DNA from 3 places in the Rossellomorea sp. NS-SX7 genome. Region 3 is predicted to be linked to each of the others. Evidence: a T-box and tRNA genes for the amino acid it is inferred to sense, from the RefSeq annotation. Region 3 holds a T-box; the other regions hold tRNA genes.

Region 1 (5,418 bases), 1.9 Mb from region 3:
GAAGCCGGAGCGCCAGCTTCGGTGGAGGCGTTGGTGGGATACTACCCTGGCTGTATTGAAATTCTAACCCGCGCCCCTTATCGGGGTGGGAGACAGTGTCAGGTGGGCAGTTTGACTGGGGCGGTCGCCTCCTAAAGAGTAACGGAGGCGCCCAAAGGTTCCCTCAGAATGGTTGGAAATCATTCGCAGAGTGTAAAGGCACAAGGGAGCTTGACTGCGAGACCTACAAGTCGAGCAGGGACGAAAGTCGGGCTTAGTGATCCGGTGGTTCCGCATGGAAGGGCCATCGCTCAACGGATAAAAGCTACCCCGGGGATAACAGGCTTATCTCCCCCAAGAGTCCACATCGACGGGGAGGTTTGGCACCTCGATGTCGGCTCATCGCATCCTGGGGCTGTAGTCGGTCCCAAGGGTTGGGCTGTTCGCCCATTAAAGCGGTACGCGAGCTGGGTTCAGAACGTCGTGAGACAGTTCGGTCCCTATCCGTCGTGGGCGCAGGAAATTTGAGAGGAGCTGTCCTTAGTACGAGAGGACCGGGATGGACGCACCGCTGGTGTACCAGTTGTCTTGCCAAAGGCATCGCTGGGTAGCTATGTGCGGAAGGGATAAGTGCTGAAAGCATCTAAGCATGAAGCCCCCCTCGAGATGAGATTTCCCATCACTTTATGTGAGTAAGATCCCTAGAAGATGACTAGGTAGATAGGTCAGAGGTGGAAGCATGGTGACATGTGGAGCTGACTGATACTAATCGATCGAGGACTTAACCACAAAGAGTCATTTTAAATGAACACAACGGCAATACCGGTATTCTTGACATCAATCCTTTATCTAGTTTTCAGGGAATAAATTTCTCTTAAAAAGTACAAAAAAAGTCTTGAAAAATCTTTGAAAGACGATATAATAGTACTTGTCCCTAAAAAAGACATCATAAATTTGTCTGGTGATTATGGCGAAGAGGTCACACCCGTTCCCATGCCGAACACGGAAGTTAAGCTCTTCAGCGCCGATGGTAGTTGGGGGATCTCCCCCTGTGAGAGTAGGACATCGCCAGGCACATCGTTCCGCAGTAGCTCAGTGGTAGAGCTATCGGCTGTTAACCGATCGGTCGCAAGTTCGAATCTTGCCTGCGGAGCCATATGGAGAGCTGTCCGAGTGGTCGAAGGAGCACGATTGGAAATCGTGTAGACGGTCAACGCTGTCTCAAGGGTTCAAATCCCTTGCTCTCCGCCATAACATACTTATATGGCCCGTTGGTCAAGCGGTTAAGACACCGCCCTTTCACGGCGGTAACACGGGTTCGAATCCCGTACGGGTCACCAAAGAAGTTTTTTCGCCTAAGCGAAAAGAACTCACCATACAAATTGGAGGATTAGCTCAGCTGGGAGAGCATCTGCCTTACAAGCAGAGGGTCGGCGGTTCGATCCCGTCATCCTCCACCATAGCTTTTTCACGAAGCATAAAGTAGTGAAAATACCTTTCCTTACTTTAAGGAAAACGCTTTAAGAAGATTTTATATCGTCGCGGGGTGGAGCAGTTCGGTAGCTCGTCGGGCTCATAACCCGAAGGTCGCAGGTTCAAATCCTGTCCCCGCAATACCATTGGTCTGGTAGTTCAGTTGGTTAGAATGCCTGCCTGTCACGCAGGAGGTCGCGGGTTCGAGTCCCGTCCAGACCGCCATTTTATTTGAATAGTTAGAAGTAATAAACAAAAAATACGGCTCAGTAGCTCAGTTGGTAGAGCACGGTGAATAAGCTTCACCGAGTAAACATCAGCGTACAGCTCGAGCAGCAACTTGAATAATCCTTCTGAGAGCTGGACGATGGACAATCGGATACTCAGATTAGGAACGAAAATAATATTATGGCTCAGTAGCTCAGTTGGTAGAGCAATGGACTGAAAATCCATGTGTCGGCGGTTCGATTCCGTCCTGAGCCACCATGTTTTTTTACGAAGCATAGCGGAGTAAAACAAACGTCTTTAATGTTTACCATGTATACAATGATAAGTTTATTAGCCGAAACTTGATCATCATTTTACGTGCCGGTGTAGCTCAACTGGTAGAGCAACTGACTTGTAATCAGTAGGTTGGGGGTTCAAGTCCTCTTGCCGGCACCACTCAACAGATGGAGGGGTAGCGAAGTGGCTAAACGCGGCGGACTGTAAATCCGCTCCTTCGGGTTCGGCAGTTCGAATCTGCCCCCCTCCACCATGATTTTTTACGAAGCGTCAGCGGAGTAAAATAATCTTCTTTAACCTTTGAGCAGCGAAGCGGAGCATTATGCTTATATGCGAAGAGTAAGAAAAAACAAATTTTCATAGGGGCATAGTTTAACGGTAGAACGAAGGTCTCCAAAACCTTTGGTGTGGGTTCGATTCCTACTGCCCCTGCCAATACGATTATGGCGATTGTGGCGAAGTGGTTAACGCACCGGATTGTGGTTCCGGCATTCGTGGGTTCGATTCCCATCAGTCGCCCCATAATTGTCACACTAACAATATAGTGACATATACTATCAGTGGGCTATAGCCAAGCGGTAAGGCATCGCACTTTGACTGCGACATGCGTTGGTTCGAATCCAGCTAGCCCAGTAGTATTGCGGAAGTAGTTCAGTGGTAGAACACCACCTTGCCAAGGTGGGGGTCGCGGGTTCGAATCCCGTCTTCCGCTCCATTCATATGGCGCCATAGCCAAGTGGTAAGGCAGAGGTCTGCAAAACCTTTATCACCGGTTCAAATCCGGTTGGCGCCTCCATATGAATGCCGGTGTGGCGGAATAGGCAGACGCGCACGACTCAAAATCGTGTTCCTCACGGAGTGCCGGTTCGACCCCGGCCACCGGTACCATTGCGGGTGTAGTTTAATGGTAAAACCTCAGCCTTCCAAGCTGATGTCGTGGGTTCGATTCCCATCACCCGCTCCAATCATACATACTTAAGACTTTCTCTTGATGAGGGAGTCTTTTTTGTTTTTAAGGAAAGGAGCTGAAGGATAATGGTTCGAGGATCATGCTTTGTATCTGAAAAATGGAGTAGATAGATCTTGCTTTAATTGGAATGATTCTAAGTTGTACAATTATCGTGAATTCGGAACAAATAATGAGAAATTGGTGCAATTATTTGGAACCCGGTGCAATTAATGAAACATTGGATCAATTTTTTAGTAATTGGGCCAATTAATTTTGAGGAGTCTCCCTGTTCCGCCCTATACGAGTATCCACGGAAGGAAAAAGCATCAGAACGTCTTCTGACCTCCTCTAAAGGCAATTTTTGAGCCATTTCAACCTCATCCTCAGCTTAATATGCCCCTAAACAATCCTCTTCATAAAACCTGCATCACCAACTAAATAAAACTCCTCTATCAAAATGGGAAGTACCGCAATCACTTCCTCATCTTATTAACTCCTAGAATTTTTCTACAATATTCCTCCTACCATAATACTCAATGTTAAGTGGTTAAAAAATGACAAGATAGAGCCACTCCACCATATAGTCAAAATAGTGCACCTTCTTTGTCAATTTTGTTGACCTATTTAAAATAGCATTCCCTTTATACTATAAGAAAGCGGTTACATAACAAAGGGGTGGTGATGCGTGTGGAACCAAAGATAAAGACTGGACCGGTAAGTACCCAAGCACAGATCAAGGCAGTGTCAAAGAGAAAGTTTAAATATAAGAGCTTATTGACGTACGCTGCCTTTGTAGGACCTGCATTACTCTTCTTCCTAGTGATTCAGATTCTGCCCTTTTTAATGGGAGTCTATTATTCTTTCACTTCCTGGAATGGAGTCAGTTCTGTTGTAGAGTGGGTAGGCTTTGACAATTATAAGCAGATTTTCACGAATGACAAAACGTTCTTTAATTCTTTCATGTTTACGACGAAATTTATGTTTGCTGCTGTTATCATCAGTAATTTAATCGGTTTTGGATTTGCTTTACTATTAAATGCGGCACTCAAAACACGTAATATCCTGAGAACGGTGTTTTTTATTCCGAATGTCATCGGCGGGTTATTATTAGGTTTCATCTGGCAGTTCATCTTTGTTAAAGGATTTGCATCTGTCGGGAATATGACGGATATTGCATTCTTTAAAATGCCATGGCTTGGTGATGAGAAGACGGCATTCTGGGGGATTGTCATCGTATTTGCCTGGCAGATCAGCGGTTATATGATGGTCATCTACGTAGCAGCCTTGCAAGGGGTGGATAACTCCCTATTAGAAGCTGCCAAGATGGACGGTGCATCAAATTGGACGCTGCTGACAAAGATCATTATTCCTTTGATTCTTCCGGCATTCACGATTTGTTTCTTCCTTACGATCTCGATGGCATTCAAGATCTTTGATTTGAATATCTCGTTGACAGGCGGAGGGCCATTCAATTCGACTCAGTCTGTAGCGATTAATATTTACCAGGAAGCATTCCAGAATAACCGTTACGGCCTTGGAACGGCGAAATCTATTTTATTCTTTGTGGTCGTGGCAATCTTTACAACGTTCCAGGTAATGCTGACGAAGAAGAAGGAGGTTGAGGCTTAATGGGCAATCGCTATACGAAGAAGACATTTGTACTTGAAATTATCGGGATTGCACTTGGTCTCATCTTCTTGATTCCTTTTTACTTTGTTTTTATCAATTCTGTAAAGCCGTTTGCAGCCATCCTCATTGATGCTGCAGCATGGCCTGAGCAATTTATGTTTTCGAATTATGCCAAGGTATGGGAGATCATTAACTTCCCAAGGGCATTCTGGAATTCACTTGTCATCACTGTGGCAAGCAATATTGGGTTGGTCATCATCAGTTCGATGGCTGCATGGAAGATGGTCCGGACTCCGGGCAAGTTCAGTAAGATCCTGTTTGTTATTTTTGTATCAGCGATGGTCATTCCGTTTCAGACAGTGATGATCCCTCTGATGAAACTCGGAGGAGCATTGAATCTGACAAATAGCATTCCCGGGCTGATCATCATGTACTTCGGATTTGGAGTACCACTATCCCTGTTCTTATTTCATGGTTTTGTAAAAACAGTGCCTGTTGAAATCGAGGAATCAGCAATGATTGACGGATGCAGCCAGTTTGGCGTGTTTTGGAGAATTGTATTTCCTCTCCTGAAGCCGATCACTGTTACAGTCATCATTTTGAATACTCTTTGGATATGGAATGATTATCTGCTGCCGCTCCTTGTTTTACAGGACTCTGAGCTGCGGACGATTCCACTTGCTGCAAGTTCATTCTTTGCACAGTATACAAAGCAGTGGGATATGGGACTTGCGGCATTGGTGCTTGGCATTGCACCGATCATCGTATTCTTCCTGTTCTTGCAGAAACATATCATTAAAGGGATTGCTTCAGGTTCCATCAAGTAGATATAAAGGTTCTGTCATTCATGCAGGACTTTATATACAATAAAATTATATCCAGGG
Region 2 (5,418 bases), 1.3 Mb from region 3:
TGAAGGGCGCACGGTGGATGCCTTGGCACTAGGAGCCGATGAAGGACGGGACTAACACCGATATGCTTCGGGGAGCTGTAAGTGAGCTTTGATCCGGAGATTTCCGAATGGGGGAACCCATTGTTCGTAATGGAACAATATCCATATTTGAATACATAGAGTATGGAAGGCAGACCCAGGGAACTGAAACATCTAAGTACCTGGAGGAAGAGAAAGCAAATGCGATTCCCTGAGTAGCGGCGAGCGAAACGGGATGTAGCCCAAACCAAGAGGCTTGCCTCTTGGGGTTGTAGGACACTCTATACGGAGTTACAAAGGAAAGGAGTAGACGAAGAAGTCTGGAAAGGCTCGTCAAAGAAGGTAACAACCCTGTAGTTGAAACTTCGTTCCCTCTTGAGTGGATCCTGAGTACGGCGGGACACGTGAAATCCCGTCGGAAGCTGGGAGGACCATCTCCCAAGGCTAAATACTACCTAGTGACCGATAGTGAACCAGTACCGTGAGGGAAAGGTGAAAAGCACCCCGGAAGGGGAGTGAAAGAGAACCTGAAACCGTGTGCCTACAAGTAGTCAGAGCCCGTTAACGGGTGATGGCGTGCCTTTTGTAGAATGAACCGGCGAGTTACGATCCCATGCAAGGTTAAGTCGATGAGACGGAGCCGCAGCGAAAGCGAGTCTGAATAGGGCGAATGAGTATGTGGTCGTAGACCCGAAACCAGGTGATCTACCCATGTCCAGGATGAAGTCCAGGTAACACTGGATGGAGGTCCGAACCCACGCACGTTGAAAAGTGCGGGGATGAGGTGTGGGTAGCGGAGAAATTCCAATCGAACTTGGAGATAGCTGGTTCTCTCCGAAATAGCTTTAGGGCTAGCCTCATGTGTAAGAGTCTTGGAGGTAGAGCACTGTTTGGACTAGGGGCCCTCATCGGGTTACCGAATTCAGACAAACTCCGAATGCCAAAGACTTATCCATGGGAGTCAGACTGCGAGTGATAAGATCCGTAGTCGAAAGGGAAACAGCCCAGACCACCAGCTAAGGTCCCAAAGTATACGTTAAGTGGAAAAGGATGTGGAGTTGCTTAGACAACCAGGATGTTGGCTTAGAAGCAGCCACCATTTAAAGAGTGCGTAATAGCTCACTGGTCGAGTGACTCTGCGCCGAAAATGTACCGGGGCTAAACGTATCACCGAAGCTGTGGATTGACACCTCTAGGTGTCAGTGGTAGGAGAGCGTTCTAAGGACAGTGAAGTCAGACCGTAAGGACTGGTGGAGTGCTTAGAAGTGAGAATGCCGGTATGAGTAGCGAAAGATGGGTGAGAATCCCATCCACCGAATGCCTAAGGTTTCCTGAGGAAGGCTCGTCCGCTCAGGGTTAGTCGGGACCTAAGTCGAGGCCGATAGGCGTAGACGATGGACAACAGGTTGATATTCCTGTACCACCTCTTTTCCGTTTGAGCAATGGGGGGACGCAGGAGGATAGGGTAAGCGCACTGCTGGATATGTGCGTCTAAGCAGTTAGGCTGATGATGAGGCAAATCCCATCATCGCGAAGGCTGAGCTGTGATAGCGAGCGAATTATAGTAGCGAAGTTCCTGATTCCACACTGCCAAGAAAAGCCTCTAGCGAGGAAAAAGGTGCCCGTACCGCAAACCGACACAGGTAGGCGAGGAGAGAATCCTAAGGTGAGCGAGAGAAACTCTCGTTAAGGAACTCGGCAAAATGACCCCGTAACTTCGGGAGAAGGGGTGCTCTTTGAGGTGCATAGCCTCGAAGAGCCGCAGTGAATAGGCCCAGGCGACTGTTTAGCAAAAACACAGGTCTCTGCGAAGCCGTAAGGCGAAGTATAGGGGCTGACGCCTGCCCGGTGCTGGAAGGTTAAGAGGAGTGCTTAGCGCAAGCGAAGGTGCGAATCGAAGCCCCAGTAAACGGCGGCCGTAACTATAACGGTCCTAAGGTAGCGAAATTCCTTGTCGGGTAAGTTCCGACCCGCACGAAAGGCGTAACGATCTGGGCACTGTCTCAACGAGAGACTCGGTGAAATTATAGTACCTGTGAAGATGCAGGTTACCCGCGACAGGACGGAAAGACCCCGTGGAGCTTTACTGTAGCCTGATATTGAATTTTGGTACAGCTTGTACAGGATAGGTAGGAGCCTTGGAAGCCGGAGCGCCAGCTTCGGTGGAGGCGTTGGTGGGATACTACCCTGGCTGTATTGAAATTCTAACCCGCGCCCCTTATCGGGGTGGGAGACAGTGTCAGGTGGGCAGTTTGACTGGGGCGGTCGCCTCCTAAAGAGTAACGGAGGCGCCCAAAGGTTCCCTCAGAATGGTTGGAAATCATTCGCAGAGTGTAAAGGCACAAGGGAGCTTGACTGCGAGACCTACAAGTCGAGCAGGGACGAAAGTCGGGCTTAGTGATCCGGTGGTTCCGCATGGAAGGGCCATCGCTCAACGGATAAAAGCTACCCCGGGGATAACAGGCTTATCTCCCCCAAGAGTCCACATCGACGGGGAGGTTTGGCACCTCGATGTCGGCTCATCGCATCCTGGGGCTGTAGTCGGTCCCAAGGGTTGGGCTGTTCGCCCATTAAAGCGGTACGCGAGCTGGGTTCAGAACGTCGTGAGACAGTTCGGTCCCTATCCGTCGTGGGCGCAGGAAATTTGAGAGGAGCTGTCCTTAGTACGAGAGGACCGGGATGGACGCACCGCTGGTGTACCAGTTGTCTTGCCAAAGGCATCGCTGGGTAGCTATGTGCGGAAGGGATAAGTGCTGAAAGCATCTAAGCATGAAGCCCCCCTCGAGATGAGATTTCCCATCACTTTATGTGAGTAAGATCCCTAGAAGATGACTAGGTAGATAGGTCAGAGGTGGAAGCATGGTGACATGTGGAGCTGACTGATACTAATCGATCGAGGACTTAACCACAAAGAGTCATTTTTAAATGAACAACGGCAATACCGGTAATCTTGACATCAATCCTTTATCTAGTTTTGAAGGAACAACCCTTCAATTGAATATTCGTCTGGTGATTATGGCGAAGAGGTCACACCCGTTCCCATGCCGAACACGGAAGTTAAGCTCTTCAGCGCCGATGGTAGTTGGGGGCTCTCCCCCTGTGAGAGTAGGACGTCGCCAGGCGATTTATAATCCGGAGGATTAGCTCAGCTGGGAGAGCATCTGCCTTACAAGCAGAGGGTCGGCGGTTCGATCCCGTCATCCTCCACCATAGATTTTTGCGAAGCGCAGCGGAGCAAAATATCTTTCCTTCCTTTACTAAGGGCGAAGGAAACAAACGTCCTTAAATAGGACAAGCATAAACAACTTAACACGCCGGTGTAGCTCAACTGGTAGAGCAACTGACTTGTAATCAGTAGGTTGGGGGTTCAAGTCCTCTTGCCGGCACCATTTTGGTTTTTCTCATAACTTTTATGAGCCATTAGCTCAGTTGGTAGAGCATCTGACTTTTAATCAGAGGGTCGAAGGTTCGAGTCCTTCATGGCTCACCATTGATTTTTGCTCAAGCAAAACATCATATCTTTTATCATGCGGGTGTGGCGGAATTGGCAGACGCACCAGACTTAGGATCTGGCGCCGCAAGGCGTGGGGGTTCAAGTCCCTTCACCCGCACCATATATGCGGAAGTAGTTCAGTGGTAGAACACCACCTTGCCAAGGTGGGGGTCGCGGGTTCGAATCCCGTCTTCCGCTCCAAAGATTTTTGCCGGGGTGGCGGAACTGGCAGACGCACAGGACTTAAAATCCTGCGGTAGGTGACTACCGTACCGGTTCGATTCCGGTCCTCGGCACCAGAGTTTTTTTGAAAGAAAATAACATTCATTATATTAAGCGCCCGTAGCTCAATTGGATAGAGCGTTTGACTACGGATCAAAAGGTTAGGGGTTCGACTCCTCTCGGGCGCGCCATCTATTTCGGGAAGTAGCTCAGCTTGGTAGAGCACTTGGTTTGGGACCAAGGGGTCGCAGGTTCGAATCCTGTCTTCCCGACCACCTTAGATGGGGCCTTAGCTCAGCTGGGAGAGCGCCTGCTTTGCACGCAGGAGGTCAGCGGTTCGATCCCGCTAGGCTCCACCAAGATTTTTTACGCAGCGCAAGCGGAGTAAAAGAATCTACCTTAACTCACTTCGGTGAAAAAAGATTAAAAAAGTTGTTGACACTCACCAGTGTCGGTGATATACTTGAAAAGTCGCTTCAAACGAAGCACTTAACAAATTGAACCTTGAAAACTGAACAAAACAAGACAATACGTCAACGTTAATTCTAGATTTACCGTAACGATTATCGTTACAAAAAAGAGCTATTCAAACTTTTATCGGAGAGTTTGATCCTGGCTCAGGACGAACGCTGGCGGCGTGCCTAATACATGCAAGTCGAGCGGATCAAAGGGAGCTTGCTCCCTGAGATCAGCGGCGGACGGGTGAGTAACACGTGGGTAACCTGCCTGTAAGACTGGGATAACTCCGGGAAACCGGGGCTAATACCGGATAACTCAGTTCCTCGCATGAGGAACTGTTGAAAGGTGGCTTTTAGCTACCACTTACAGATGGACCCGCGGCGCATTAGCTAGTTGGTGAGGTAACGGCTCACCAAGGCGACGATGCGTAGCCGACCTGAGAGGGTGATCGGCCACACTGGGACTGAGACACGGCCCAGACTCCTACGGGAGGCAGCAGTAGGGAATCTTCCGCAATGGACGAAAGTCTGACGGAGCAACGCCGCGTGAGTGAAGAAGGTTTTCGGATCGTAAAACTCTGTTGTTAGGGAAGAACAAGTGCCGTTCGAATAGGTCGGCACCTTGACGGTACCTAACCAGAAAGCCACGGCTAACTACGTGCCAGCAGCCGCGGTAATACGTAGGTGGCAAGCGTTGTCCGGAATTATTGGGCGTAAAGCGCGCGCAGGTGGTTTCTTAAGTCTGATGTGAAAGCCCACGGCTCAACCGTGGAGGGTCATTGGAAACTGGGGAACTTGAGTGCAGAAGAGGAAAGTGGAATTCCAAGTGTAGCGGTGAAATGCGTAGATATTTGGAGGAACACCAGTGGCGAAGGCGACTTTCTGGTCTGTAACTGACACTGAGGCGCGAAAGCGTGGGGAGCAAACAGGATTAGATACCCTGGTAGTCCACGCCGTAAACGATGAGTGCTAAGTGTTAGAGGGTTTCCGCCCTTTAGTGCTGCAGCTAACGCATTAAGCACTCCGCCTGGGGAGTACGGTCGCAAGACTGAAACTCAAAGGAATTGACGGGGGCCCGCACAAGCGGTGGAGCATGTGGTTTAATTCGAAGCAACGCGAAGAACCTTACCAGGTCTTGACATCCTCTGACAACCCTAGAGATAGGGCTTTCCCCTTCGGGGGACAGAGTGACAGGTGGTGCATGGTTGTCGTCAGCTCGTGTCGTGA
Region 3 (5,418 bases):
TTCGTTCAGACGGGTAAGGATCCATTTGTCGGCAACGGATTTTTCACCACTCAAATCAATTTCATCGTAGGTCATGCCATCCATATTCATCAGGGCAAAACGGGATGCATTCCAGATTTTATTGGCAAAGTTCCAAACAGACTCCACTTTCTCGAATGAGAACCGTAGATCCTGACCAGGTGAACTGCCTGTCGATAGGAAATAACGAAGTGAATCGGCACCGTACTTTTCGATGACATCCATCGGATCGACACCATTTCCAAGCGACTTACTCATTTTGCGGCCATCTTCAGCACGAACCAGGCCGTGGATCAGAACATCTTTGAATGGGCGCTCCCCTGTAAACTCAAGTCCTTGGAAAATCATACGGGATACCCAGAAACCGATGATATCGTAGCCTGTTACAAGCGTATTCGTCGGATAGTATCTCTTGAGGTCTTCCGCATCAAGATCCGGCCAGCCCATTGTGGAGAATGGCCACAGCGCTGAACTGAACCATGTATCGAGAACGTCTTCTTCCTGCTTCCAATTTTCACTGTCGGCTGGTGCTTCTTTGCCTACATAAACTTCACCGGTTTGTTTGTGGTACCATGCCGGGATTCTATGTCCCCACCATAATTGACGGGAAATACACCAATCTCGTGTATTTTCCATCCAACGCATATATGAAGTTTCGAAACGGTCAGGAACAAAGGTTACTTTTTCGTCTTCTTTTTCCTGCAGCTTGACAGCTTCCTGTGCGAGCGGATCCATCTTAACGAACCATTGTGTGGACAGATACGGTTCTACTACCGCTCCGCTTCGTTCAGAATGTCCAACCGAATGCATATGTTCTTCGATTTTGAACAGTACACCAGCCTCCTGAAGGTCTTTGACAATTTGCTTGCGGCACTCAAAGCGGTCCATCCCTTTGTATTTGTCTGCATTTTCATTCATGCTGCCGTCTTCATTCATCACCAGGATGCGTTCAAGATTGTGGCGGTTCCCGATTTCAAAATCATTCGGGTCGTGAGCAGGAGTGATTTTCACGGCACCTGAACCGAATTCCATGTCTACGTAATCGTCACCGACGATCGAGATTTCGCGCCCAACGATCGGAAGGATGACCGTTTTGCCAATCAGGTGCTTGTATCGGTCGTCTTCAGGATGTACAGCAACTGCCGTATCACCAAGCATCGTTTCCGGACGTGTTGTCGCGATTTCGATATGTCCGCTTCCATCAGCCAGAGGATACTTCATGTGATAGAAGGCACCCTGGACATCCTGGTGGATAACTTCGATGTCGGATAGGGCTGTCTTCGTCGCTGGATCCCAGTTGATGATATACTCACCACGGTAAATCAAGCCTTTGTTATATAGGTCGATGAATACTTTTTGAACTGCTTCAGATAAGCCTTCATCCAGCGTAAAACGTTCACGGCTGTAATCAAGCCCCAGCCCGATTTTTGACCATTGCTTGCGGATATGCTCAGCGTACTCTTCTTTCCATCTCCATGTCTCTTCAACGAATTTCTCTCTTCCCATGTCATGGCGTGAAATCCCTTGGCTGCGCAGCTTTTCGTCCACTTTTGCCTGTGTAGCGATACCGGCGTGATCCATACCCGGAAGCCAAAGCACGTCATAGCCTTGCATACGCTTCATTCTTGTCAGGATGTCTTGTAGTGTCGTATCCCAGGCGTGGCCAAGGTGAAGTTTTCCAGTTACGTTTGGAGGAGGGATGACGATTGAGTATGGTTCCTTTTCCTTTTCACTTTTCGCTTCAAAAAACTTTCCATCCAGCCACCATTTGTATCTTCCCTGCTCAATGGCATTCGGATCATACTTGGTCGGCATCGATAATTGATCTTGGGTTTCCATTGTATATCCTCCCTTAATGGTTGTATGTTTTTTTAGGTGATTGATAAAACACAAAAAATCCTTCGCCCTGTAAAAGGACGAAGGATTCGTTTCGCGGTACCACCTTTTTTCTCAGAAGCCGCGGGGACTCCTGAACTCTCAATGAACAATAACGGCTTTTAACCGGCTTCCACTACTGATTTCATAGAAGCAGCTCTTCAGGCGACCTTCCATCGTCTTCGCTTGGAAAATCTCTCAGCAATCGATTTTCCTCTCTGAAAGCGGGGGGCAATGTACTCTTCCTGTTCAACGCTTTTAAAATTATTTATGTACTCATTATAGTATAGGATTCACTGATCTTTCGTCAATCATTATCGCCCATTTTACTCAAAAATATTCTTCTGTATCTCTCTATGGTTTACCCAAGAACCAATTTTCATTCTTTTCATAGGATATAGTAGTGAATCTACCCAGAAAGTGAGTGAAACGTATGCGAAGGTACAATCCATACACCCTGCCTCCATGGCTGCGTAATGTTCGCTTGATATGTAAGCAATTCATCATCCCTTTTTCTGTGTTTCAAGCCATCCGGACCATTCTGCTCCCCACCACATTTGATGTTCTTCTCTTAACCCTTTTCATTGGCATCGCCCTTGCCATCTATTTTGATTGGATATAAGGACTGACGAAACATGGACTTTCGTTTTTCGTCAGTCCTTTCTTTATGCCTCAGCCTCTGCGGCTTCTTTTTTCTTGCGCTCGATTTCGTCGAGGCGCATGACTACGTACTCTGTGTTTTTCAGCAGCCAGTAATGACGCTGTAGCTTTCTTAGCGATTTACGTTCATTCCTTTTGCCTTTGGCAGTATGAAAATATTTCTCCACAACGGCGATCACGGAGCTGGGATAGGCTAAATAACACATAAACAGCAGCCTCTCCTCGTTGCGGGCAGTAAAATGCTGAAAGTATGTTTCAAGCCACTCCACACATTCATCATAATACTTTGGATATGTTTTCAACGTTCTCGACAGGAACGGCAGCAGATCATGAAAAGGAGATGCCACCTTCGAGTTTTCGAAGTTATTGAAATACCCCAGCCCCCTGTCATCGAATAAGAAATGCTCTGTAGACAGCTTTCCGTGGATGATGACCGTTCTGACCTTCGCAAGGTCCTTAGTACTCTCATACCATTCATCGAGCATTTTCCGTGAAAATTTCAGAGCCTGGGAAACATCTTGATAATACATACAAAAGTGGTATTGAAACGGTGACATATATACAGTCTTTTCACATTCTTCCACATATTCATCCAGAAACTGCTGTTCCTTTTCCCATCGAGAAGTGAGCTGCTCATAGTGCGACTCTCTTTCTTCCTTGTTTATTTTCACATCCTGTGAGGAGATCGTATGGAGCCTGGCAAGTTCACGGAACAGCTTCTGGTGTTTTTCGAAACGGTCTTCCTTCTCCAGGTTGTTCAGCCAAGGCATCACATAGTAGAGTTCACCCTCATGCCAGACAGCATATCGTCCATCCATTGTCGGATAGATGGGCACGATCCGGTTATAGCCCCGTTGAAACAGAGTTTGGACGTTACGGACGAAATCGACTCCGGTCTGGGCGGATATATGCTTTACGGCCAGTGTCCCTTTGTTTGAGTATACTTTGCTTACTTTCCCCGTGTCTTCCACAAAAAATGGCTCTACCCCATATGGCTGGAGGACAGGTTTTAGGCTATCGATGGTTTGCACGTTTTTTTGCACCTCCTTTTTTTCGACTCCGCTCACCTTTATCAGCAAAGTCCAAGTAAAAAAAGAACGGACTGCCGCCAATATGTTGGTGTCAGTCCTGATTCATCGTCTTTATTCAATCATTTTCTGCTTCATTTTTATATTATGCCTTGAAAACAGGCTCCTCATTTGGAATATAGAGAACCTGACCATTGTATACATCCTGATTCGCTTCCAAATGGTTGACCCGTAACAGCTGGGCAATCGTCAAATCGTATTTTTCTGCAATGTTATCGAGTGTTTCCCCTTCTTGAACAATGCATACTCTTAACTTTGCCGCCCGTTCATCTTCTTTGCGTGCAAAGAAGTCCGTCAGGGAAATCGATTCGTATTTCTTCTTCCCTTTGATTTTTTTCTTTTTATCAGCCGCTTCTTCACTTTCAGCTTCCAATTCCACTTCCATAGAGGAAGACTCTTCTTCCTGTTCTTCCTGAACCGGGGCCGGCTTTTGCACTTGTTCACTTGCCGGCTGCGTGACTTCCTGTTCCTGCGACGATTCGCTTAATTCATGCTCAGGAAGTTCAAACACATTTTCCTTCCTGAAGTAATTCTCTTCTTGCGCAGAATGTGAATCATATTGGATATGGACAGGAATCTCATCTTCTTCCCCTGCAGGTGGCGTTCTCCCTTCCAGCGAGAACGGCTGATACTCATCATCCTCTGAATCATCTGTATCTTCATTTTGATCATATTCATCATTCTCTTGATGGATTGTTTCATTCTCGTCTTCATCATCATAATCATAGTAATGAGGTCTTGCCTCTTCCTCTTCTTCCACAGGAGCATCAGCAACTGCAGCAGAACGGTGAAGCGGGGCATAGAGTTCTTCCTCACTATACTCCACCTCAAGCGGAGTATGAGTCTGCTGTTCACCGTAAATGCCTGTGATGGTCAAATCTGCATTCAGTTTGAGACAAGCATTTTCAGGCACGACATAGTCAAAGGATTCAACATATACATCAATGTCCCCTAAGTTGGCAATCCGGTTTTTAGGGATCGTTACATCGACAGGGAATCGGTGGACAAACTCATTTTCCCCTTTTTCCCTTCTTTCAACAGTCTGAACGAATTTACCGCTCGCTTCATACTCGTCTACACCTTCATCATCCCTGAGAGTGCTCGGCAGGTATTCACCCGATAAATCAAGCGTCCCTCTGATGAGTACATACTGTTCCTGTTCTTGTATCGTTATATGTGGATCTAAGGAGATAGATAGCAATTCTTCAACTTCCTGTCCTTTTTTGAACCAAATTGATTCTTCCAAAGAAAATCGCAGGCACGATTGTTGATCTTGTGACAAAGAAATTCCTCCTTTCGAGTTCCAAACCTAAGAAATATATGACAATGTCATTATCACTTTATGATTTGGATGGGAGAAATATGATAGAGATGCTGAAGTTTTGAAGTATTGGGTCTGTTTCTTTAATTAAAAGCCATCAAAGCTTGGAAGAGTATAGCTGTTATGATGTTATGAGATTTGGCGCTGTGCACTTATAAAGCAGCGGCTGGCGTAAGGAGACTTAAACGGGACCAGAGTCATTTATCGTCCGTTTTTTTATTTTATCGTCCATTTTTTAAATATATCTGCCAAAAAATTTTTTTATCAGCCATTTTATTTTTTTATCTGCCAAAATTTCGATTTATCTGCCATTCTTCAAAATTCGACAATTATCGCGAAACAGAACATCCTTCCTATCCACAAAAAAAAGCCGACCTTCACATAAAAGGTCAGCTTTCAACTTTCATTATTTCGTACTAATCTTCTCAAACGCTTTCTCCGCTGCTTCGATTGTCT

Evidence for each region. The T-box of region 3 lies ahead of ACUXV2_RS13940 (valine--tRNA ligase). A T-box ahead of a tRNA ligase gene usually reads a tRNA of that ligase, here a tRNA-Val.
Region 1: it encodes a tRNA-Val, which carries the amino acid that the T-box ahead of ACUXV2_RS13940 (valine--tRNA ligase) is inferred to sense. The anticodon was not compared.
Region 2: it encodes a tRNA-Val, which carries the amino acid that the T-box ahead of ACUXV2_RS13940 (valine--tRNA ligase) is inferred to sense. The anticodon was not compared.

The regions. Positions count from the first base shown of each region.
Region 1 is NZ_CM128249.1:891,865-897,282, forward strand. Features, by position in the region: rRNA gene ACUXV2_RS04270 (23S ribosomal RNA) at 1-768, shown strand, start outside; rRNA gene rrf (5S ribosomal RNA) at 937-1,053, shown strand; tRNA gene ACUXV2_RS04280 (tRNA-Asn) at 1,061-1,135, shown strand; tRNA gene ACUXV2_RS04285 (tRNA-Ser) at 1,139-1,230, shown strand; tRNA gene ACUXV2_RS04290 (tRNA-Glu) at 1,245-1,319, shown strand; tRNA gene ACUXV2_RS04295 (tRNA-Val) at 1,364-1,439, shown strand; tRNA gene ACUXV2_RS04300 (tRNA-Met) at 1,520-1,593, shown strand; tRNA gene ACUXV2_RS04305 (tRNA-Asp) at 1,601-1,677, shown strand; tRNA gene ACUXV2_RS04310 (tRNA-Phe) at 1,863-1,938, shown strand; tRNA gene ACUXV2_RS04315 (tRNA-Thr) at 2,040-2,115, shown strand; tRNA gene ACUXV2_RS04320 (tRNA-Tyr) at 2,126-2,209, shown strand; tRNA gene ACUXV2_RS04325 (tRNA-Trp) at 2,318-2,391, shown strand; tRNA gene ACUXV2_RS04330 (tRNA-His) at 2,403-2,478, shown strand; tRNA gene ACUXV2_RS04335 (tRNA-Gln) at 2,518-2,589, shown strand; tRNA gene ACUXV2_RS04340 (tRNA-Gly) at 2,597-2,671, shown strand; tRNA gene ACUXV2_RS04345 (tRNA-Cys) at 2,679-2,752, shown strand; tRNA gene ACUXV2_RS04350 (tRNA-Leu) at 2,760-2,844, shown strand; tRNA gene ACUXV2_RS04355 (tRNA-Gly) at 2,847-2,920, shown strand; gene ACUXV2_RS04360 (carbohydrate ABC transporter permease) at 3,593-4,534, shown strand; gene ACUXV2_RS04365 (carbohydrate ABC transporter permease) at 4,534-5,361, shown strand.
Region 2 is NZ_CM128249.1:4,111,655-4,117,072, forward strand. Features, by position in the region: rRNA gene ACUXV2_RS20345 (23S ribosomal RNA) at 1-2,927, shown strand, start outside; rRNA gene rrf (5S ribosomal RNA) at 3,024-3,140, shown strand; tRNA gene ACUXV2_RS20355 (tRNA-Val) at 3,153-3,228, shown strand; tRNA gene ACUXV2_RS20360 (tRNA-Thr) at 3,332-3,407, shown strand; tRNA gene ACUXV2_RS20365 (tRNA-Lys) at 3,433-3,508, shown strand; tRNA gene ACUXV2_RS20370 (tRNA-Leu) at 3,548-3,632, shown strand; tRNA gene ACUXV2_RS20375 (tRNA-Gly) at 3,638-3,712, shown strand; tRNA gene ACUXV2_RS20380 (tRNA-Leu) at 3,722-3,810, shown strand; tRNA gene ACUXV2_RS20385 (tRNA-Arg) at 3,848-3,924, shown strand; tRNA gene ACUXV2_RS20390 (tRNA-Pro) at 3,932-4,008, shown strand; tRNA gene ACUXV2_RS20395 (tRNA-Ala) at 4,017-4,092, shown strand; rRNA gene ACUXV2_RS20400 (16S ribosomal RNA) at 4,328-5,418, shown strand, end outside.
Region 3 is NZ_CM128249.1:2,775,908-2,781,325, forward strand. Features, by position in the region: gene ACUXV2_RS13940 (valine--tRNA ligase) at 1-1,857, opposite strand, end outside; T-box leader at 1,928-2,155, opposite strand; gene ACUXV2_RS13945 (hypothetical protein) at 2,327-2,515, shown strand; gene ysxE (spore coat protein YsxE) at 2,559-3,584, opposite strand; gene spoVID (stage VI sporulation protein D) at 3,727-4,923, opposite strand; gene hemL (glutamate-1-semialdehyde 2,1-aminomutase) at 5,369-5,418, opposite strand, start outside.